Regions from separate parts of the Crassaminicella indica genome, predicted to be linked through region 2. Evidence: riboswitches for the same ligand, from Rfam matches in the RefSeq annotation. Region 2 holds a riboswitch; the other holds the start of a gene.

What was found. Region 2 has a riboswitch for glycine ahead of KVH43_RS03540 (alanine/glycine:cation symporter family protein). Riboswitches for the same ligand answer to the same signal wherever they lie in the genome.
Region 1: another riboswitch for glycine. It lies ahead of KVH43_RS09885 (GrdX family protein); the one in region 2 lies ahead of KVH43_RS03540 (alanine/glycine:cation symporter family protein).

What each region holds. Positions count from the first base shown of each region.
Region 1 covers NZ_CP078093.1:2,097,084-2,108,772, forward strand. Annotated here, with positions in the region: gene gcvPB (aminomethyl-transferring glycine dehydrogenase subunit GcvPB) at 1-515, shown strand, start outside; gene KVH43_RS09865 (chemotaxis protein CheX) at 915-1,376, shown strand; gene trmL (tRNA (uridine(34)/cytosine(34)/5-carboxymethylaminomethyluridine(34)-2'-O)-methyltransferase TrmL) at 1,382-1,852, shown strand; gene KVH43_RS09875 (Na/Pi cotransporter family protein) at 1,970-3,601, shown strand; gene KVH43_RS09880 (DegV family protein) at 3,879-4,727, shown strand; glycine riboswitch at 4,844-4,949, shown strand; glycine riboswitch at 4,953-5,026, shown strand; gene KVH43_RS09885 (GrdX family protein) at 5,118-5,507, shown strand; gene trxB (thioredoxin-disulfide reductase) at 5,539-6,480, shown strand; gene trxA (thioredoxin TrxA) at 6,501-6,821, shown strand; gene KVH43_RS09900 (glycine/sarcosine/betaine reductase component B subunit) at 6,886-8,172, shown strand; gene grdA (glycine/sarcosine/betaine reductase complex selenoprotein A) at 8,218-8,688, shown strand; gene grdB (glycine reductase complex selenoprotein B) at 8,727-10,037, shown strand; gene grdC (glycine/sarcosine/betaine reductase complex component C subunit beta) at 10,307-11,689, shown strand, end outside.
Region 2 covers NZ_CP078093.1:740,920-752,608, reverse strand. Annotated here, with positions in the region: gene KVH43_RS03555 (dicarboxylate/amino acid:cation symporter) at 102-1,271, shown strand; gene KVH43_RS03550 (GNAT family N-acetyltransferase) at 1,301-2,494, opposite strand; gene KVH43_RS03545 (DUF2156 domain-containing protein) at 2,509-3,429, opposite strand; gene KVH43_RS03540 (alanine/glycine:cation symporter family protein) at 3,578-4,948, opposite strand; glycine riboswitch at 5,062-5,138, opposite strand; glycine riboswitch at 5,142-5,219, opposite strand; gene KVH43_RS03535 (hypothetical protein) at 5,448-5,981, shown strand; gene KVH43_RS03530 (toxic anion resistance protein) at 6,007-7,083, shown strand; gene KVH43_RS03525 (hypothetical protein) at 7,094-7,894, shown strand; gene KVH43_RS03520 (TerD family protein) at 7,875-8,429, shown strand; gene KVH43_RS03515 (TetR/AcrR family transcriptional regulator) at 8,587-9,144, shown strand; gene KVH43_RS03510 (efflux RND transporter periplasmic adaptor subunit) at 9,176-10,351, shown strand; gene KVH43_RS03505 (efflux RND transporter permease subunit) at 10,351-11,689, shown strand, end outside.

The DNA of each region.
Region 1 (11,689 bases), 1.4 Mb from region 2:
GTGTAGCACCTGTTGTGATGAAAGCTTATGCATGGATTATGAGCATGGGTCCAGAGGGATTGTATGAGGTTGCTAAAATAGCAGTGCTAAATAATAATTATTTATTTAAAAAGCTCATGGAGTTAGATTGTGTAGATGCACCATACATTAGAGGAAAACAACGCATAGAGCAAGTTAGATATACAATAGAAAAATTAACTAAAGATACGGGTATTAAGACGGAAGATGTACAAAGAAGGATGATGGATTTTGGTATGCACTATTGGACTAGTCACCATCCATACTATGTTCCAGAGCCAATGACATTAGAGCCTACCGAAACCCCATCAAAAGAAGATTTAGATGAATATATTGCGACTCTTGAATATATATTTAAAGAAGCTTATGAAACACCAGAAAAATTCAAAAATGCACCATATTGTAGCTCGTGTCATAGAGTTGATGAATCATATATGGATGATCCAAATAAATGGGCAATAACTTGGAGGAGTTATCTTAAAAAATCTACTGTTTAATAAAATTTATGAATGATCCTTTTCAAAAGGGTCTTTTTTTTTGAAAAAAGATCAGAAACTAAAAGTTCGATTTTTCCAAAATTGTATAAGAATTACATAATTTTCTCATACTATGAATAAAAAATTTTATTTGAGGTGATTGTGTGAGAAGAGATAGGAAAGTCAGTGGATACTCATGTTATTATTATTACTGGAACAGATCCAATTGCTACGGATACAATAGGAGCAAGAAATTATATTAGATAAAAACAAAATAAAAAACATACATGGAAATCAATAGGAGATAAAAAACATAGAGAAAATTATCTAAAATATGTGAAAAATGTATAAAAAAATCATATAAATATGATATAATAACAGCAATAACCTTACACTCTAGCATAAGAAAGGAGTATTACAATGAATGTAGAGTTGATAAATCCTTTTATAAAAGCCAGTAAGGATATTTTACATCAAATGGCAAACATACCATGTGAGATGGGAAAAGTGTTTACTAGAGAAGGTTCTTTTGACGGTTCAGATGTAATGATCTTTATAGGATTAACTGGTCAATTAAAAGGACAAGCAATTTTAGGAATGAATGAAGATATGGCAAGAAAAATTGCTTCTAATATGATGGGCGGTATGCCAGTTAACAATTTAGATGACATTGCGAAAAGTGCTATTTCAGAACTTGGGAATATGATTTTGGGAAACGCAGCCACACTACTTTATAATAAAGGTATTACAATAGATATTACACCACCTACTCTTTTGATTGGAGAAAAATTATCTGTATCTACAAGCTCAAAGGAAACAATTACCGTTCCATTGAATACAGATTGTGGTATAATTGAATTAGATATTGCAATAAAGGAGTAGATAATATGTCTATAAATATAGTATTGTTTGAACCAGAAATACCACCAAATACAGGAAATATTGCGAGAACTTGTGCAGCAACAGGAAGTAGATTACATTTAATAAAACCTTTAGGATTTTCAATTGATGATAAGCATTTAAAGAGAGCTGGATTAGATTACTGGGATTTGTTGGATTTACATATCTATGACAATATTGATGAATTATTTGCTAAATATAAAGGTGCGAAATTCTTTTTTGCAACAACAAAAGGAAAAAATTTCTATACGGATATGAAGTATGAAGACGAATGCTTTATTGTATTTGGAAAGGAAACGGCTGGTTTGCCAAAAGAAATACTTAATAAAAATGAAGATAATTGTATAAGAATTCCTATGGTTAAAAATGAGAGAGCAAGATCTTTAAATTTATCAAATTCTGCTAATATCATATTATATGAAGCATTAAGACAAACAGGTTTTGTAAATTTAGTGTAAAGGGCGCATGTGCGCTTTTTTTTATGAAGAAAATTTAATAAAATTAACAAAAGGCATTAAAAATGGTGTATTATATAAAAGGTGTGCATTTATTACATAATTATAGGAGGGGCATAAATGGAAATCTTCTTTGGACTAATTGGAGGGCTAGGATTATTTCTTTATGGAATGACTATTATGGGTGATGGGCTGGAAAAGTCTGCTGGAGATAAGATGAAAAAAATTATCGAAGTCCTTACAAATAATAGAATCATGGCAGTAATTGTTGGAGCATTGGTTACAATGATTATACAAAGCAGTAGTGCAACTACCGTTATGGTTGTAGGTTTTGTAAACGCAGGAATTATGAATTTAACTCAGGCTACAGGAGTTATTATGGGTGCTAATATAGGAACTACTATAACTGCTCAAATCGCCTCGTTAAAATTAAGCTATATTGCTCCTGTCGTGGTTGGAATAGGTGTTGGAATATGGCTTTTTAGCAACAATAAAAAGACAAAAAATGTAGCAGAAATTTTTATAGGGTTTGGTATTTTATTTATTGGTATGGACTTTATGAAAGATGCGGTAAAACCACTTCGTGAATATGCAGGGTTTAAAGAAATGCTACTTAGCTTTGGAAATCCAACATTTACTGATTCATTGATGGCTATATTTACAGGATTTTTGATTACTGCAGTAGTGCAGAGTAGTAGTGCGACTACAGGTATTTTAATCGCTTTAGCGAGTGAAGGACTTTTACCTATAGAAGCTTCTTTACCCATTATATTTGGAACCAATATTGGAACTTGTGTAACAGCTATGTTATCAAGTATTGGAGCGAATAGAACAGCAAAAAGAGCAGCATTTATTCATTTTACTTTTAATGTAGTTGGTACATTATTATTTATGATATTCTTTAAAGATATAACTATTACGATTGTGAAGCATTTTTCACCAGAAAATGCAGCAAGGCAATTGGCTAATGCACATACTCTTTTCAATATTGGAAACACATTACTATTACTACCTTTTGCTACAATATGGGTAAAACTTGCTAATAAAGTGATCCCTATAAATGATTCTGAAAAGAGAGAAAAAAGAGGTGGTAAGTATCTTGATGATAGGATGCTAGAAACACCATCTATTGCTATAGGACAAGTAATAAAGGAAATACTTAATATGGGTGATTTAGTTTTAGAGAGCTATCGAACCTCTATGAAAGCTTTTTTTGAGAAAAGTGAGAAATTAGCAAATGAGACCTTTAAAATGGAAAAAATTATAAATACGATGGAACGAGAAATTGCTGAATATCTAGTTAAATTATCTAGTACTAATTTATCAGGGAAGCAACATGAACTTGTGGATGGATTGTTTAATACGATTAATGATATTGAGCGGGTAGGAGATCATGCTGATAATTTAGCTGAATTAGCCATTTTTGCTTCGGAACGTAAATTAGTATTTAGCAAAGGGGCTATAGAAGAATTAAAGCTTATGCATAATCGTGTAATGAAATCATATGATCAAGCAATTCTTTCATTAAAAACAGGAGATATGAATATGGCAAGAAAGGTTGTTGAAAGAGAAGGAGAAATTGATCATATGGAAAAATCACTTAGGACTAGTCATATTGCAAGATTAAATAAACAGGAATGTTCAGCAGGTGCAGGAATTATATTTTTAGATATTATTAGCAATCTTGAAAGAATAGGAGATCATGCTACGAAAATTGCTTTTTCTGTAATAGATGCATCTGATAAATTTTAAGATTTAAGTATAAGACTTCTTCATATATGGGGAGTCTATTTTCTATTTTACGTATCAATATAATATTTTTATAATCATCAACATAAAAAAATAAATATATAAAGATAATAACTTTTGTAAAAAAGCTTACTGAAATTACATGGAAAATATGTTAAGAACCTTCATTGTTTGAACAAAGTGATTTTTGAAGGTTTAGTTTTTTTTAGTTGTAAAAACAATGTATAGATAATAAAATAATATAGATAAAATCAACTTATCATGATAGGAGGGAATGTGATTGAAGCCTATAAAAATTATAACAACAAGCTTATCTGATATTCCGAAGGAGCTTATCGATAAATATGATATTACAGTTTTACCATTAACAATAAGGTTTGGAGATAATGAATTTAAAGATAGAGAGGATTTAAGCCCAGAAGAATTTTTTAATAAACTTCAAGCTTCTGATGAATTGCCTAGTACTTCTCAAGTCATTCCAAGTATTTTTATGAAGGAAATGAAAAATGCTTTAGAAAATGGATATGAAGTAATAGTTATTAATGGATCTTCAGGTGTTAGTGGAACTCATCAATCATCACTAATAGCAAAGAAGGAATTGGCGTCTGATGATATAACAGTAATTGATACTTTATCACTTTCATATACTTGTGGAATGATTGCAGTAGAAGCAGCAAAAATGGCAAAGGAAGGTAAAAGCAAAAAAGAAATTATAGAAAGAGTAGAAAAAATGAAAGAGAAAGCTGATCATATTTTTTCTGTAGAAACTCTTGACTACCTTAAAAAGGGTGGAAGGCTTAGTAATACTAAGGCAACTATTGGAAAAATATTAAATATAAAACCTATTTTGACTATAAAAAATGGAAAAGTAGAACTTTTTGATAAAGTAAGAGGAAGTAAAAAAGTAATACCTAAAATGATTCAAATTGCAAAAGAAAGAGGTTTAAAGCATGGATCAGAATATGTGTGTATAGCACATGGGGCAAATATTGACGGATTAGAAAAGCTTAAAAAAGAGATTATGGATACTTTTGAGCCAAAAAAAATCATTACTACGGAAATAGGATGTACCATAGGGACTTATACTGGTCCAGGAATATTGGCTCTTCTTTACATGAGAGATGAATAAAATGTGAAATAAATAACAAAAGTTGCCAAAAAATTGTTGTAAAGGTATATTGTTTGTATTATAATGAATATATAGATAATTCTAATGATTGTTTGAAATGTATAAAAATATTCTGGTTGAAAAATGCGGGAGAGAATCCTAATTGGGTCGCCGAAGGGACAAGCAAAACGATATTGCCTATCTTTTTGTGAAATTCTCAGGCAAAAGGACCGTATTTGGACAGAACTCTGGAAAGCTTTTTAAAAGCACCGAAGGAGCAATTCTATCTATTAGAAGAAACTCTCAGGTTCAAGACAGAGGCATATGGCAAACATGAGTTTGTCATGTGCCTCTATTTTCATAAGAACAAAAAACGTTTTCCTAGCTGTATAAAAAGTGGAGTGAATGAATATGAAAAAAGTTCTAATTACAAATAATTTGAAAGTTTTTGAAGAAAATAAAGAAAAAATGGATATAATTTATTCAAAAGATTATACATATCTTGATGTTCTTATAATTACGAGAAACAAGATACATGAGGGATATAGATTGCTTACTCACCCTCTCTCAGGAAGCGTTAAGCCTAATGAGACTCCTTTTAAATCAGTCATTATGACAAAGAAAAAAAATGAGCTTCATATTAAATCACTTGAAATAATTGAAGAAAGTATTCAGACGGCAGAGAAGTTTATAAAAGGGAAGAAAATACCTCTTTGGACAGAAAAAATATTAGAGGATTTTAAACTTATTGACTATTGTCTTATAAAGAGTGCAATAGAAAGTATGGATCAATTTTTTTGATTATTTTAAACAATTAAAAAGGAGGATTAAAATGGAAAAACTATATGACGTAATCATAATAGGAGCAGGGCCTGCTGGACTTGCAGCAGGTCTATATGCAGCAAGAGCGAAAATGAAAACATTGATTTTAGAAAAGGATAAAACAGGAGGTCAGATTGTTACGACAAATGAAGTAGCAAATTATCCAGGTTCTATTCAAAATGCTACAGGGCCAAGCCTTATTGCAAGGATGGTAGAACAGGCAGAGGAATTTGGTGCAGAAAGAAAGAAGGATACAGTAATAGATGTTGATTTTACTGAAAAAGTAAAGGTAATAAAGGGAGAGAAGGAAGTATATAAGTCTAAGACAGTAATAATTGCAAGTGGTGCTACACCAAAACAAATTGGTTGTCCAGGAGAAAAGGAATTAATAGGAAAAGGAGTATCCTATTGTGCAACTTGTGATGCAGACTTTTTTACAGGTTTAGAAGTATTTGTAATAGGAGGAGGAGATTCTGCATTAGAAGAAGCTATGTATCTAACGAAATTTGCCAAAAAGGTTACGATTGTACATAGGAGAGATGAGTTAAGAGCTGCAAAATCAATTCAAGAGAAAGCATTTAAAAATGAAAAAATAGATTTTATGTGGGATACAGTAGTAGAAGAAATAAAAGGAGATGGAATTGTAGAAGCTATTGTATTTAAGAACAAAAAAACAGGTAAAATTACAGAATATCATGCAGATGAAAATGATGGAACATTTGGGATATTCCCGTTTGTAGGATATAAACCTCAAAGTGATGTATATAAAGGAAAAATTGAATTAACAGATGATGGATATGTTATAACAGATGCAGACATGAGAACAAGTGTAGCAGGTGTATTTGCTGCTGGAGATATTAGAGTAAAATCCTTAAGGCAGGTAGTAACTGCTACAGCAGATGGTGCAATTGCAGCTGTTGCAGCAGAAAAATATATTGAAAATCATTATTAAAGATAGGGGGAGGAATTTATATGTTAGCACTTGATAAAAATACTTTTCAAAAAGAAGTTTTAGAGGCATCTGGATATGTGCTTGTGGATTATTGGAGTGATGGCTGTGAGCCATGCAAAGCATTAATGCCAGATATAGAAGAGCTTGCAGCTGAATATGAAGGAAGAGTAAAATTTGCAAAATTAAATACTATGAAAGCAAGAAGGCTTGCTATATCACAAAGAGTATTAGGACTTCCAACAATTGCATTATACAAAGATGGTGAAAAAGTAGATGAAGTGACAAAGGAAGCTGCAACAAAAGCTAATATTCTTGCTATGCTTCAAAAACATGTAGGATAGTTTACAACTCACGCTGGTGAGTAAGTCACCAGTTGTGGGTAAAATATAAAGGGAGGTGAATGATGTGCGCCTAGAATTGGGGAAAATTAATATTAGCGATGTTCAATTTGGTGATATGACCAAAGTAGAAAATGGAACATTATATGTAAATAAGGAAGAAATCATCAACATTATCATGGAAGATGATCATATCAAAAGCGCACAGGTAGAACTTGCCAAGCCAGGGGAAGCAACTAGAATAACTCCTGTAAAGGATGTTATTGAGCCAAGAGTAAAAGTTGAAGGGCAAGGTGGCATATTTCCTGGAGTAATAAATAAAGTTACTACTGTAGGTTCAGGCCGCACGCATGTATTAAAGGGAGCTGCAGTTGTTACTTGCGGCAAAATTGTTGGATTTCAGGAAGGTATCATTGATATGAGTGGTCCTGGAGCCGAGTATACTCCATTTTCAAAGCTAAACAATATTTGTTTAGTAATTGAACCAATAGATGGTTTAAAACAACATGAATATGAAGCTGCTGTAAGAATGGCAGGATTAAAAGTAGCTAGCTTTATTGGTAAAGCTGGTAGAGAATTGGTACCAGATGAAGTAGAAGTTTATGAAACAAAACCATTATTTGAGAGTGTCAAAGAGTATCCTGATTTACCAAAAGTAGCATATGTATACATGCTTCAAACACAAGGGTTGCTTCATGATACTTATGTTTATGGAGTAGATGCAAAAAAAATTGTTCCTACAATTCTTTATCCAACAGAGATAATGGATGGAGCAATACTTAGTGGTAATTGTGTATCTGCTTGTGATAAAAATACAACTTATCATCATCAAAATAATCCAATTATTCATGACTTATATGAAAGACATGGTAAGGATATAAATTTTGTAGGAGTAATTATTACAAATGAAAATGTATATCTTGCAGATAAAGAAAGATCATCAAATTGGACTGCTAAGCTTTGCAAATATTTAGGTCTTGAGGGAGTAATTGTATCTCAAGAGGGCTTTGGAAATCCAGACACAGATCTTATTATGAATTGCAAGAAAATAGAAGACGAAGGTGTAAAAACTGTAATTGTAACAGATGAATATGCAGGTCGTGATGGGGCATCTCAATCTCTTGCAGATGCAGATCCAAAAGCAGATGCTGTAGTAACAGGTGGAAATGCAAATGAAATCATTATTCTTCCACCGATGAAGAAAATAATAGGTATGCTAGATTATGTTGATAAAATTGCTGGAGGATTTGATGGCAGTTTAAGACATGATGGAAGTATTGAAGTGGAACTTCAAGTGATTACTGGTGCAACAAATGAATTAGGATTTAATAAGTTATCTGCTACAGGCTTTTAATAAGAACTATTTTAAAATGAAAAACAAAGGGAAAGGATGGTAACCATGGGTTTATTTGAAGGTAAGAAAGTCATCATCATTGGTGACAGAGATGGGATACCAGGTCCTGCTATTGAAGAATGTTTAAAAGGCACAGGCTGTGAAGTAGTTTTTTCTGCTACAGAGTGCTTTGTCTGAACGGCAGCAGGAGCAATGGACCTAGAAAATCAAAATAGGGTTAAAAATTTAACAGAAAAGTATGGTGCAGAAAATATTATAGTAATTTTTGGAGCAGCAGAAGCAGAAGCTGCAGGATTAGCTGCTGAAACTGTAACAAATGGAGACCCTACTTTTGCAGGTTCATTAGCGGGAGTCCAGTTAGGACTTAGAACATACCATGCTGTAGAGCCAGAATTTAAAGATGCTGTAGATCCAGAGGTGTATGAAGAGCAAATTGGTATGATGGAAATGGTATTAGATGTTGATGCAATTGTCGAAGAAATGAGATCGATGAGAGAACAATTCTGTAAATATTAAAAAGAATTTCCCATTTAAAATACGAGAGGGGGGGAAATATGAGCACTATTAGAGTTGTTCATTATATAAACCAATTCTTTGCAGGTATTGGAGGAGAAGAAAAAGCAGATATAAAACCTGAGGTAAGAGAAGGAGTTGTAGGGCCTGGAATGGCTTTAAAAGCAGCTTTTAAGGATGAAGCCGAAATTGTTGCTACAGTTATTTGTGGTGACTCCTATTTTAATGAAAATATTGAAGAAGCAAAAGCTGTTATTATTGATATGGTGAAAAAGTATCATCCGGATATGTTTATTGCAGGTCCAGCTTTTAATGCAGGTAGATACGGTGTAGCGTGTGGAACGATTAGTAAAGCTGTAAAAGAAGAGCTAAATATTCCTGTTGTAACAGCTATGTATCCAGAAAATCCTGGAGCAGATATGTTTAAAAAGGATATTTATATTATAGAAACAGGAAATTCTGCTGCTACAATGAGAAAAGCTATTCCAGCATTAGCAAAGCTTGCATTAAAACTTGGAAAAGGTGAAGAAGTAAAAGCGCCTAGTATTGAAGGATATATTCCGAGAGGAATAAGAAAAAATATATTTAGAGAAGAAAGAGGCTCAAAGAGAGCTGTAGATATGTTGATTAAAAAGCTTAATGGTGAAGATTATGTTACAGAATATCCGATGCCTGAGTTTGATCATGTTACACCAGGTAAAGCTATTAAAGATATATCAAAAGCAAAATTAGCAATAGTTACTTCTGGAGGGATTGTACCGAAAGGAAATCCAGACCATATCGAATCATCAAGTGCATCTAAATATGGCAAATATGATATAGCTGATTTTAGTGATTTAACATCTGAAACCCATGAAACAGCACATGGTGGTTATGACCCTGTTTATGCAAATGAAGATGCTGATAGAGTATTACCTGTTGATGTATTAAGGGAATTAGAAAAAGAAGGGAAAATCGGAGAACTTCATAGATACTTCTATACAACTGTAGGGAATGGTACATCTGTTGCAAATGCTAAGAAATTTGCAGAACAATATGCACAAGAATTGGTGGCAGATGGTGTAGAAGCTGTTATTCTAACATCTACCTGAGGAACTTGTACGCGTTGCGGTGCAACAATGGTAAAAGAAATAGAAAGAACAGGAATTCCTGTTGTGCATATGTGTACTGTTGTTCCTATTTCATTAACAGTTGGAGCAAATAGAATCGTACCTACAATAGCTATTCCTCATCCGCTAGGGAATCCAGCGCTAGACCTAGAGGAAGAGAAAAAATTAAGAAAAAGATTGGTTGAAAAAGCATTAAAAGCATTAGAAACAGAAATAGAAGATCAAACTGTTTTTGAAGATTAAGTCTTTGCCAGCTGTTGATGCAGCTGGCAGCTGCTTACTATAAATGGGTGGTGAAGATCACCCATTTATTTAAAATTATACAATAGTTTTAGTGATTGTATTATATTTATTAAAAGTTTTAATAAAATAGCGATCATCATAAACATTTTTTATATCTATACAATGTATTTATGTTTGTAATATACTAAAAATAGATTATGGAATAGTCTGTAGCTGCGAGCTGCATAAGACTTGTGGCAAATTTTTTAAAATTATGTGGAGGTGGAAAAATGAGTTATCCAGTAATTAAAGGTGCAGGATATGTTCTTGTACATACTCCTGATATGATCATTCATAATGGAACAACTCAGACTACAGAAAGAGTTACAAACCCTGATTCAGAATACCTTAAAAAGCTTCCAGAGCATATTAGAAGCTATGAAGAGGTTTTAAATTATGCTCCTAATCAAGTGTACATAGGGAATATGCATCCAGAGGAATTAAGAGAATATGCTTTGCCGTGGTGTAGTAAAGATGCTAATTGCAAGGATCGTTTTGGGAAATTTGGAGAAATTATGCCTCAGGATGAGTTCATTGCGCTTATGAAGATTGTAGATGCATTTGATCTTGTAAAAATAGAAAAGGGCTTTAATAAAATATTAAAAGAAAAGCTTAGGCATCATCATTTATTGAAGGATGATGTAGCAAGGCTAAAGGAAGGAGAAGAATTATCTGAAATTGAGAAGTTTATAAATGAGCAGAATGCTGAAGCTATTTATCATGAGGGAAATTTAGTTGGTTGTGTAAAAAGAGCTCATGATGTAGATGCAAATTTAACTTCACATATTCTTTTTGAAAATTTAGTAGTAAAAGCTTCTGGTGTTCTTGCGTTTAAACATCTTGTTGATAAGAATAATCTCAATGTAGCAGATATTGACTATATTATAGAGTGTTCAGAGGAAGCTTGTGGAGATATGAATCAAAGAGGTGGAGGAAACTTTGCAAAGGCTATTGCAGAATGTTCAGGTGCTATAAATGCAACAGGTTCAGATACAAGAGGCTTTTGTGCAGCACCAACTCATGCATTGATTCAGGCAGCATCTCTTGTAAAGGCTGGAACCTATGAGAATGTAGTTATAGTAGCAGGAGGAGCTACAGCAAAGCTTGGAATGAATGGAAAAGACCATGTAAAAAAAGAATTGCCTATATTAGAAGATGTAGTAGGTGCATTTGCAATACTTGTTAGTAAAAATGACGGTATAAATCCAATCATTAGAACGGATTTAGTAGGAAGACATACAGTAGGTACAGGTTCATCTCCACAAGCAGTAATCACTTCATTAGTTACAGCACCTCTTGATAAGGGAGGACTAAAGATTACAGATATTGATAAATATTCTGTTGAAATGCAGAATCCAGATATTACAAAACCAGCAGGAGCAGGAGACGTGCCAGAAGCAAACTACAAAATGATTGGTGCTTTAGGAGTTAAAAGAAAAGAATTAGATAGAAAAGAGCTTCTAAATTTCGTGAAAGAACATGGTATGCCTGGTTGGGCACCAACACAAGGACATATTCCGTCAGGAGTTCCTTATATAGGCTTTGCTAAGGAGGATTTAACAGAAGGTAAATTAAATAGAGTGATGATTATAGGAAAGGGAAGCTTATTTTTA
Region 2 (11,689 bases):
TGGGGGAAACTTAGCCATTTCAATAGATTTAAATGTAGTATTTATGCGAGTTGTAGTATTCTGCAACGAGCTAAGATAAGAAAGTAAAGGGGGATAACAAAGTGAAAAAAATAGGATTGTTGCCAAAGTTGATTATTGCGATCATTTTGGGTATTCTAATTGGTAAGAGTGGATCAGAGGGAATCGTAAAATGCTTTGCAACATTTAATGGAATTTTTGGAAACTTCTTAGGTTTCGCTATTCCATTGATTATTATTGGTTTTGTGGCACCTGGTATTGGAGAGTTAGGAAAGGGTGCAGGAAAATTACTTGCAATTACAGCAGGGATTGCATATGTATCTACCATTATTGCAGGATCATTAGCATACTTTACAAGTAGCATTGTACTTCCGAATTTTTTACAAGTAGGGAGTTTGGCGATGAATGCAACAAATCCAGAAGAAGGTTTGGTAGCACCATTTTTTAGAGTTGATATGCCTCCTATTATGGGTGTTATGACAGCTCTTTTAATTGCGTTTATATTTGGACTAGGTATAGCATCTATCAATGGAGATACGATTAGAAAATTTATGGGAGAATTTCAAAGCATTATTGAAAAACTTATTTCAAATATTATTATTCCGTTATTACCACTACATATATTGGGGATATTTGCAAATATGACTTATGCAGGACAAGTTGCAACTATTATGTCTGTATTTGCTAAAGTATTTTTAATGATTATTATTCTTCATATTGTTATTATCCTTGTGCAATATTTTATTGCAGGAACTATTGCAGGAAGAAATCCTATTAGATTAATTAGAACAATGATTCCTGCATATTTTACAGCTATTGGTACACAATCTTCAGCAGCTACTATTCCAGTTACCTTAAATCAGACAAAAGAAAATGGGGTAGATGATGGCGTAGCAGAATTTGTAATACCTTTATGTGCAACAATCCATCTATCTGGAAGTACCATCACCCTTACAAGCTGTGCTATGGCTGTAATGATGTTAAATGGTATGGAAAGCTCTTTTGGAGTAATATTTCCATTTATTATGATGCTAGGGGTTACCATGGTTGCAGCTCCAGGGGTGCCTGGTGGAGCGGTGATGGCAGCATTAGGACTATTAGAGTCAATGCTTCATTTCTCTCCTACCTTAACATCCTTAATGATTGCTCTATATCTTGCGCAAGATAGTTTTGGAACTGCATGTAATGTAACTGGAGATGGAGCTATTGCTATTATGGTCAATAGAATTTCAGGCAAAAAATTAAAAGCTTAAAAAGAGAATCTAAATTAGATTCTCTTTTTTTAAAAAAATTCATTTATATAATTATTTTTAAAATGAAAACTTTTAGAGAAATTTTTTAATATAGCCTGATTGTTAATGGTGACTTTTTCTAAAAAAACAGCTTGATCAATAGATATAGCACCAAAGAAAAGCTGTGTAAAAATATTAATATCACATACCATATCAGCAGAAGCTGTATTGCTTTTTTTTACAGAAGCTTTTCCGTTTGATATTTTTATTATAAAGGTATTATTATTCCACTGAGCGTATGAATCTTTTATTCTTATTGAAAATGAAAAATTTATATCCTTTGAGAAAGAACTGTTTTCAATAGCATCTTTAAAGTTGATGATCCTACCACACATAAATGGATAAATTCTTAGATTATTTGTTGGCTCTGGTTGAATTGTATCTCTTAAAAATAGCTGTGTAGGATCATTGTAAGGTGCAGACCACTGCACAGCTACTGCTTGAGATTTGTGACTATATATAAAGCTAAATATAGATTTTTGTGCCTTTATATTCGTATAAGCAATTTCCTTTGCAATAAATTTTTTGTCCTTTAAAAAATAAAGAATATAGCCGATTGGATTGTTTTTTTGATCTCTTAAAAGACAAGCATATCCACCATAGTATTGAAGGTCCTTTAAAATATAATCCCAATTTTTTCTATTTCTTTTTACATATCCGTGATAATTTTTTAAAAAGGAATCATAGACAATGTTTAAAGCTTCAAAGTCTTTATTTATATCTATTTTATGGAAATTTCCATACTTTTCTCCAGAAGCAAAATGACCTACTATATCAATAGGAACAGTATATTTTAATTGACGATAACATAGCTCCCACCCATAAGGACTATAAAAGGTAGTATCAAAGGGCATTAGGATAGAAACGCTATGATTTCTTTTATTTATTTCTTCTATTGCTTTTGGGAGCAATATTTTCATTAGTCCTTTGTTTCTATACTCAGGGCTAGTAATAACACCTACTACATAAGAGGCTTCAAAGGATGCTCCATTAAGGTAAATTGTATAAGGGTTCAATTGCAAATAACTAATAAGCTGACCTTTGTTAAAAATACCTACAGCATTTTTAGGGCTAAAAACCTCTTCAAAATACCAGCTGTAAAATGGTTCATCTGTTTCAAAAGCATATCCCCATAATTTTTTTGCAGCAGGGATATCTTTTTTTGTTAATAATTTTGCAATCATTTTTTTCCTCCTACCTATTTATGAAAGGTTGCATCATACTTTTCAATCATTTTTATAGGACGATATGATTCTTTTGCCTTCCTTAAATTTGGAATACCCATATCCTCTTCACGATTTATATATTTTACATCTAAACAAGCATTTTTACAAAATTGCTGATTGATAGCTTGATATAAGCCTCTATAATTTGTATTGGCTTTTTCAATGTGGACAACCATTGTTTCTGCATCTAGCTTTGCACCTAAAGTAAAGGCTTCAACCTTGTCATTTATTAAAATTGCACCACCACGAGCATCTAATGCTTTCATATTTTTGAGTGCTTCATAAACTGCCATTTGCTCTAAATCAATCAAATGAGCTTCTAATGTGCTATAAGTCTTAGCTTCAACAAGGCGCATATTTAATCTGAGACAATCTTCTATTAGTGCATCTGTTAAGGGTACATACTTGTGTGGGATATTTTTCATAAAATAATTCAAATGATTTTTTTTAGAATGTAGCTTTCGCCCCCTTAATGTAATTAAATCTTCCTTTAAATATACATAGTCAAAATTCGCTCGATCAGGAGTAAAGATCAACTTAGGATTAGCTAGTTGAAAAGTTTCGAGCATTGACTTTGGAATTAATTTCATATTAAAAGGGTGGTTAAAGCTTTCGAATCTATTTTTGATTGTATCAATTGTCAAGGACAATTTATGAATGTCGTATTTTTCTATTGTTAATGGAGGAAGAACAAAATATTCTTTATGGTTAATATTTAGATGATTGATTCCTGAAATACACAAAAAATCATTAATGATTTCATATTTGAATTCATTAAGCTGTCTCCACATAAAAAGACTTGTAAAAGTTAATCCAGAAGCTTTATAAGGATAACTATAGATATATTTTTCGAATAAAGCGCGATCCTTTAGTGCAATATTATTTTTAAACATAAGCATCTCCTTTAATTTTTTCATCTTTTTTCATATACCCTAATATATTTTAGTTTAATCAAGAATAGTATTTAATCGTTTACATTTTAATATACTTAATATTTTTGTCAAGAAATAAGAAAGAACTGTGCGTTATGCACAGCTCTTTTTAAACAGTTTTTTTGCTCAATTGTTTTTTATTTTCTAGCTGATGAAAATAGAGCTTTGTTTCTGTTATAATGACGTTGCTTAATCCAATCAAACCAATAAGGTTTGGAATTGCCATTAATCCATTTACAATATCAGCTAAAATCCAAATTGTATTTAATTTTAAGAAAGCTCCTATTGCGATCAATAATATATAAGTGTATTTAAAAGGCTTAATCCACTTTACACCTAATAGATATTCTGTACATCTTTCTCCGTAATAATTCCATCCTAATATAGTAGTAAAAGCAAAGAACATAAGTCCGATTGTAACAATAAGCTGACCAATACCAGGTACAGCTTTACTGAATGCTGCATTGGTCATGGCTGCTCCTTCCAAATCACCTTGCCAAACTCCTGTTAATATTAATACAAGTCCTGTCATGGTACATACTATAATAGTATCAAAGAATGTACCAGTCATAGATATAAGTCCTTGACGAACACATGATTTTGTTTTAGCAGCAGCTGCTGCAATTGGTGCACTACCAAGACCAGATTCATTAGAAAAAACTCCTCGAGCAACACCGTTTCGAATAGCCATCATAACAGTTGCTCCTAAAAAGCCTCCTGCGGCTGCAGTAGGGGAAAAGGCGCTTTTTATAATTAGTAAAATAGTGCTTGGCAATAGATCTATATTCATAACAAGAATTATAATTGAACCGATGATATAAAATACTGCCATAAAAGGAACTAAAAGCTCAGCAACTCTAGAAATGCTTTTAATACCACCTAATGTTACAAGTGCTACAAGTATAGTGAGGATAATCGATGTAACAATCATTGGCATATTAAGAGTGATTTTTGCAGCATTTACAATAGCATTTACTTGTGGAAAAGTACCAATACCAAAGAATGCTACGCCGATGCCGAATATAGCAAACATTTTTGCAAGAAATTTATTTCCTAGACCCTTTTCAATATAATACATAGGGCCTCCTGACATTTGACCGTTTTCATCTACAACCCTATATTTTACTGCCAAAAGTCCTTCAGAGTATTTTGTTGCCATACCAAAAAATGCAGCTATCCACATCCAAAAAAGTGCACCCGGTCCTCCTGCTTTAATAGCAGTTGCAACTCCTACAATATTACCTGTACCAATAGTTGCAGCAAGTGCTGTACAAAGTGCTGCAAAGCTAGATACGTCTCCCTCAGCAGAAGAATCGTGATCCTTTGAAAATAAAAGCCTTAGTGCTAAAGGTAATTTTAATACTTGTAAAAGTCCTAGTCTGATAGTTAGATAAATACCTGTACCAACTAATAGGATCAATAGGGGTGGTCCCCATACAAAAGAATCAATTGAGTTTAAAATTGCAGTTATTTTTTCCATATTTCCTTCCTCCTTAATATATTATTAGGAAGGCTTTTTTTATAATCCTAAAATAATGGATTATAAAAAAGCCAAATCAAATGAAAATGATTTGGCCTCCAGAAAACAAATTACTCTGTCCTTTTACCTGAGAGTTTCACCTACAAAAATAGGCTTGCTCCTTCGGTGCCCATATAGAGTCTCTCCAGAGGCTCGTCCAATAATGGTCCTATTTACCTGAAAGAGTTACTTCTTCGGTGGATCAAATAGATCTCTCTCCCATTATTTTCATCCGAAAGTATTCACTTGATAAAAATTCATTAAAACTGCTTGCTAAGATGATAACATTGAATGGAAATTATTACAATACATTATAGAAAAGTTGCAAAATTCTAATAATTCAATAATAGATATATATAGGGATCCAACTTCAAAATGAAATATAAAGAACAGTTCATTCCAGATAACTTTTGAAAAAACTAAACTTCACAATGAAAAGTAATTCTTTGATAGTTATAAGGTGTTTGATATAATAAATAAAATAGAAAAATTTTTCAATTCGATCATGACGAAGAAGGAAGTGATCAATATATTTAATTTATTTAAAAGAAAAAAAGCTGCAGCAAGCACAGTAAAGGAACAAGGAGTTGAAAAGACAGAAGATCATACAAAAACAGTTTTAGAGGAAGGGAAAGAAGCTTTAAAAGAAATAGAGAAGACTCTTTATGATATAAAAGATCATAATATATTTATTAGTTTACTTTTCTTTGTAGCATACTATTCTTTTATAATAGAATTTTATGCTGAAAATATAGAGCGAATAATATCTGTAAAAGAATTATTGTTATTAAAATATATTAAAATGATAAAAGCTATATTAAAGCATTTTAATGAAGATGATGCTTTGAAAAAACAGAGAGAAGAATTATTAGATACTATAGAAAGGATAAATGAAAAATTATATTCAGCCATCAAAAATATAAAAGAACAGCAGGAATTAGATTTGAATGTAGATTTAAAAACTATACAAGATTTAATTGAATCAGATTTTTAAAGCATATGAAAGGAGCGGTTGAGGAATGAGTTCTAAAGATTTTACTTCTGTTGATTTATCTAAGCTTGATCAAAAGGATTTAGAGAGGTTAGAAAAAATAAAAGAAGAGATAAATATAGGGAATACAAACAGCATAGCTTCTTTTGGGGCTGAAATTCAAGGAAGTATTGCAAAATTTGCAGATGGAATATTAGAAGGTGTAAGAACAAAGGATACTGGCAATGTTGGAAATGATTTGACATTATTATTATCAACTATTCAAAAAGTAGATGTTGAGAAACTTCAGGAAAAGAAATCTATCACTAGCAAAATCCCTTTTTTCAATAGAATAAAAAGAAGTATTGATCGTACAAAGACTCAGTTAGAAGAGGTTACTCAAACAGTAGATAGGATTGTTGTTTCGCTGGATACAGCTAGAAAAGAGTTGATTAGAGATATAAATATGTTAGATGCTTTATACAATAAAAATTTAGAGTATCTTCAGCTACTAGATATGTATATTGCAGCAGGAGAATTGAAATACAAAGAGCTTAAAGAAACTATATTTGTAGAATTAGAGCAAAAAGCACAGCAAACTCAGGACATGTTAGATGTTCAAAAATATAATGATTTTGCACAATTATTAAATGAAATGGAAAAGAGAATTCATGATTTGAAATTGAGTAGAGAAATCGCGATTCAGACTCTTCCACAAATAAGACTTATGCAAAACAACAATAAAATATTGGCAAATAAGATTCAATCTAGTATTTTGACAACTATTCCGATTTGGAAAAATCAAATCGCTTTGTCTATTTCTTTAAACAAGCAAAAAGCTGCATTAGAGCTTCAAAAGAAGGTTTCAGATACAACAGAAAATATGCTAAAGCAAAATGCAGAGCTTCTTAAAATGAATACATTAGAGATTGCAAGAGAAAGTGAAAGAGGGATAATTAGCATGGATACCCTAAAGCAAACACATCAAAAGCTAATTGAAACTATTGAAGGAACGATGAAGATTTATCAAGAAGGAAAAGAAAAGAGAGCAATGATAGAAAAAGAGTTAACAGCACTTGAAGATACACAAAAGCAAAAATTATTAGGTTTTAGAAGTCAACAGTAAAGGTGAGGACATGGATAAAAATGAATGTTTAAAGCTTATGGAGCAGTATTTTCATATTAAAAGCCTCATTGCAAAATTAAAAAATTTGGACTTTAAATTAAAAAGTCATATATTTTACTACAATAATATTTTTAAAGAAATAGATAAAATAGCTATCATGAGGGTTTATTCTAAAAATTTAGAAGATGATATTGTATTTGATGTATATTATGTTGCTGATGCTTTTGAACAACTTTTTCATGGGTATTTCAGTATAGAACCTGTATCTGAACCATCAAAGAAAATTTTTGAAAATATTAGCAGGGTTTGTACAGATTTAGGACATTATTTTTATTATGCTTATCAAAATAGTGATTTGTTAAAAAAATATCTTATTGCTGGTAATTTTAAAAGTATAGTTGAGCAAACAAAGGATGATTTTGAAGTACAATTTTGTAAAATGAAAAAAGAAGTTTATATGGAAATTGCTACATATAAAACAGAGGATTTAGAAAAAGTATTATTAAGAAGAGAGCTTATAAAAAAATATATAAAAAACTTTATAAACCTGAATGGAAAACCTTCTGAAGAAGTAAAAATGTTTTTCATAAATATACTGTCAGAAAAAATGAGAAGACATATATGCTTTATAAATAGCGAAAAAATAACGAACGTTATAAATATCAATACAAGAACTGTAAGCTTTAATAAGTGTTGTGATCTGCCCATTTATGGATGGATTAATTATGCTGTAAAAGAAAATGCTATTTTGTTTTTGAATTTAGAATTTGATTTTGAAGGCGGAGATAATATTGGCAAAATCACTGATTAAAGGTGAAAAAGTTATTATAGGAAAAGTGAATGAAGGATTAGGAGTATTTAGTATGGAGCTAGAGTTTATAAATACTTTTTATCCTTTGCTGGATATAGATTTTTTTGCTTTCATGATAGATGAAAAACAAAGAGTCAATAAGCAGCATATTATATTTTATAATCAGCCAATGCAAAACAAAAGCATTAAGTATTATGAAGATTATAAAGGTGATGAAAATAAAAAGATATTTGAAATTGATCTAAATAAGCTTCCTAAAAATATTCAAAAAATTGTCTTTGGGTGTTCTGTGTATAAGGATGAAAATATAGATAAGCTTAAAAGCATCCCTTTGACTTTTAAAATGCTTGATAAAATAACAGGTATAGAAATGTTTCAAATCAATGAAGATTTAGATATAGGATATTATGAAACATTTTTATTAGGTGATATTTATCAATATAAGGATTTATGGAAATTCAACACAGTAAAATATGAACATGAAAAGCATATATTAGGTATCTTAAAACGATTATATGGTATAAATTTTTATTAAGATCACATTTTTAAAGGAATGTGATCTTAATTTTGGAAAAAAGCAAATATAAAAGAAAAAATCATGTTTGACAGGAGGATGAGCGAGTGGTAAAATCATACTGGTACTAAAAAAACTAAAATAGTTTTCATATTACACAAGGAAAGAAGTGGTATGGATGCGTATGCGAATAATTGATGCAGCGATTGAGGAAACAGGAGAAAAAGGGATTAAATTTACTATGAACGATTTAGCAAAAAGACTTGGAGTCAGTAAAAGAACTCTTTATGAAAATTTTAGTTCAAAGGAAAGCTTAATAGATGCGATTGTAGAGCGTTTTTTCTCCACTATGAAAGAAAAAGAAAAAGCTATTTTGGAGGATGAAAGCTTAGATACATTAGGAAAATTAAAGGCGATTGCTATGATTCTTCCAAATGATCCGAAGCTTATGTATATGAGTAAGTTTTATGAAATGAAGCAGTATTATCCAAAACAGTGGATGAAAGTAGAAAAATGGTTGAATGAATGGGAGCCTGAAGTTGAATTGATCGAAGAGGGAATTAAGAGTGGAAAATTAAGAAAAGTAAACCCTATTGTTTTTAGGAAAATCATTATAGAATCAATGATGGCTCTAGTAGAAAGAAGCTTTTTAATGAAAAATGATATGACATTTAAAGAAGCTTTGCAGGATATGGTAGATATTATCCTGTACGGTCTTGTAGTAGATGAAAAATAATATAGACAGCTAATAAGAAGGGGGAACTATGATGAGACGAAAAGGAATTGCTTTATTTTTATGTATTTTATGTATGCTGTATGCTTTGACAGGGTGTAGCTTTCAAAAAGATCAAACTGTTATGGCTCAGTCATTAAAGCCTGTAGTGCTACAGGAAATAAAGGAAGCAGCTTATGTTGATCAAATATCTTTAAGTGGAAATATAAAGCCAGCAAAGACTATTAAGCTTGCTTATAAGATTCCAGGAGGAATTATTGAAAATATTTTTGTAAATGAAGGAGATTTTGTAAAGAAGGATGATATAATTATGCAGCTTGATAGCTATGATTATCAACTTAAGGTTCAAGCAGCAGAATCAAAATGGGAGTCTTCAAAATTAAAGATGGATAGCCAAATTCCATCAAAAATAAACCAAGCAAAGGCTTATTTAGATTTGGTTGAAAAAAATTATGAAAGAATAAAAAATCTTTACGAAGAAGGTGCTGTTCCAACAGCTAAGATGGATGAGATTGAAGCAAAGTATATAGAAGCTAAAAACAAATATCAAGAAGCATTAGATGCGAAGGAATATACAAGAATAGAGCTTGAGCAGGCAGAAGCTGCAAAGGATTCTGCTCAGTCAAATCTAAAAGATACAAGTCTTAGAAGTCCAATTGATGGGATTGTTCTAAAAAAAATAGCAGAGGTTGGAGAAACAGCAGCTCAGGGGTATCCTGTTATAGTATTAGGACAGCTTGATGAGGTAGAAATAGAAGTTGGTGTTGCAGACAGCAATATCAATAATATTAAAAAAGGGCAAAAGGCTGTAGTTTATGTATATGGAATTGAAAAGGAATTTGAGGGAACTGTAAGCGAAGTGAGTGCATTAGCTGATACACAGACGAGAACTTTCCCTGTAAAGGTAACTATTAAAAATAAAGACCATGAATTAAAACCGGGAATGGTAGGAAAGGTAACTATTCCATTATCTGAGGAAAAAGCGTTACTGATTCCTATAGATGCTATTTTAAATATGCCAGAAGGACCTGTTGTATTTGTTTATTCAGAAAAAGATAGATCTGTTCATAAGCAAAAAATTACGCCAGGAGAAATTATTGGAGATAAGCTAGAAGTAAAAGAAGGTTTAAAAGTAGGAGATAAGATTGTTGTAGAAGGACAGTTCAAATTAAAGGATAATGATAAAATCAACGTGGAGGCGATGAAATAATGGTAAGATGGAGTGTAAATCACAGAAGTATCGTCATGTTGATTTGTTTCTTTGTATTCATTTCAGGGGTTTTCATTTATGGAGATATGGAAAGACAGGAAAATCCAAATGTTGTTGCTCCTAAAGGTATGGTGAAGTGTATTTACCCAGGAGCAAGTCCGGAGGATGTTGAAAAGTTAATTATCAAACCATTAGAAACAAAGATTAATGAAATTCCAGAGATAAAAAATCTTGAGAGCTTTGCATTAGATAGTGTAGGTGTTATAAAGGTAACGCTTGTAGATTTAAGTGATGAAAAAATTGACAAAGTTTGGGAAGATTTAAAGGATGATGTAGATGAGGTAAAAAAAGATTTACCAAAGGAAGCTTGGGAGCCAGAGGTTGAAACGGATTTTACAGAGACATATGGAATGTTGCTTACTCTTACAGGTAAGCAGTACAGCTATAAGAATTTAAAAGAGGTTGCAGAAAATTTAAAGGATCGATTAGAGGAGGATCCTGGTGTTAAGGCTGTAGATATTGATGGAGAGATTAATGAAGAGATTCATATAAATCTAGACATGGCAAAGCTAGAGCAATATAAGATTGCACCGAGTACGATTGTAAAGCTTATTAAAGCTCATAATGTAAATATTCCAGGTGGAAATTTAGAAATGGGACATATAAAGGTTCCAGTACAGACATCTGGTGAATATAAGAATATGGAACAATTAAAAAATACAGTCATAGGGATATCTAAAAGCGGAAATCCGATTTCCCTAAAGGATGTTGCACAGGTAGTAAAAACAGAAGAGAAAAAAGAGGTGTTTGATACCTTTAATAATGAAAAAGCTCTTGTAATAGGTGTAAAATATGAAGATGGAAAAAACATGGTTAAAATAGGAAAAAGATTGAGAGCTATAATAAATGATTTCAATGAAGAGTTATATGAAGGAATGGATATTACTATATTTACAGATCAAGCAGATTATGTAAATGATGCGATCAAACTGTTTGAGAGTAATCTTATATCAGCGATTATTCTTGTGGTTTTAGTCGTACTTATTGCTATGGGATCAAGAAGTGCATTGGTTGTATCTAGCTCTATACCTTTAATCATTATGAGTGTTTTTGTATATATGAAGCTCAACGGAATGCAGCTGCATCAAGTATCTATTGCTTCACTGATTATTTCATTAAGCTTGCTGGTTGCAAATGGAATTGTCGCAAATGATAGTATGTATCTTTATCTTGAAAGAGGCTTTGATAGAGAAACAGCTTGTATAAGAGGTGCTAATGAGGTAAAAATTGCTATTCTTACATCTACACTGACAAGTATTGCTTCTTTCTTGCCATTAG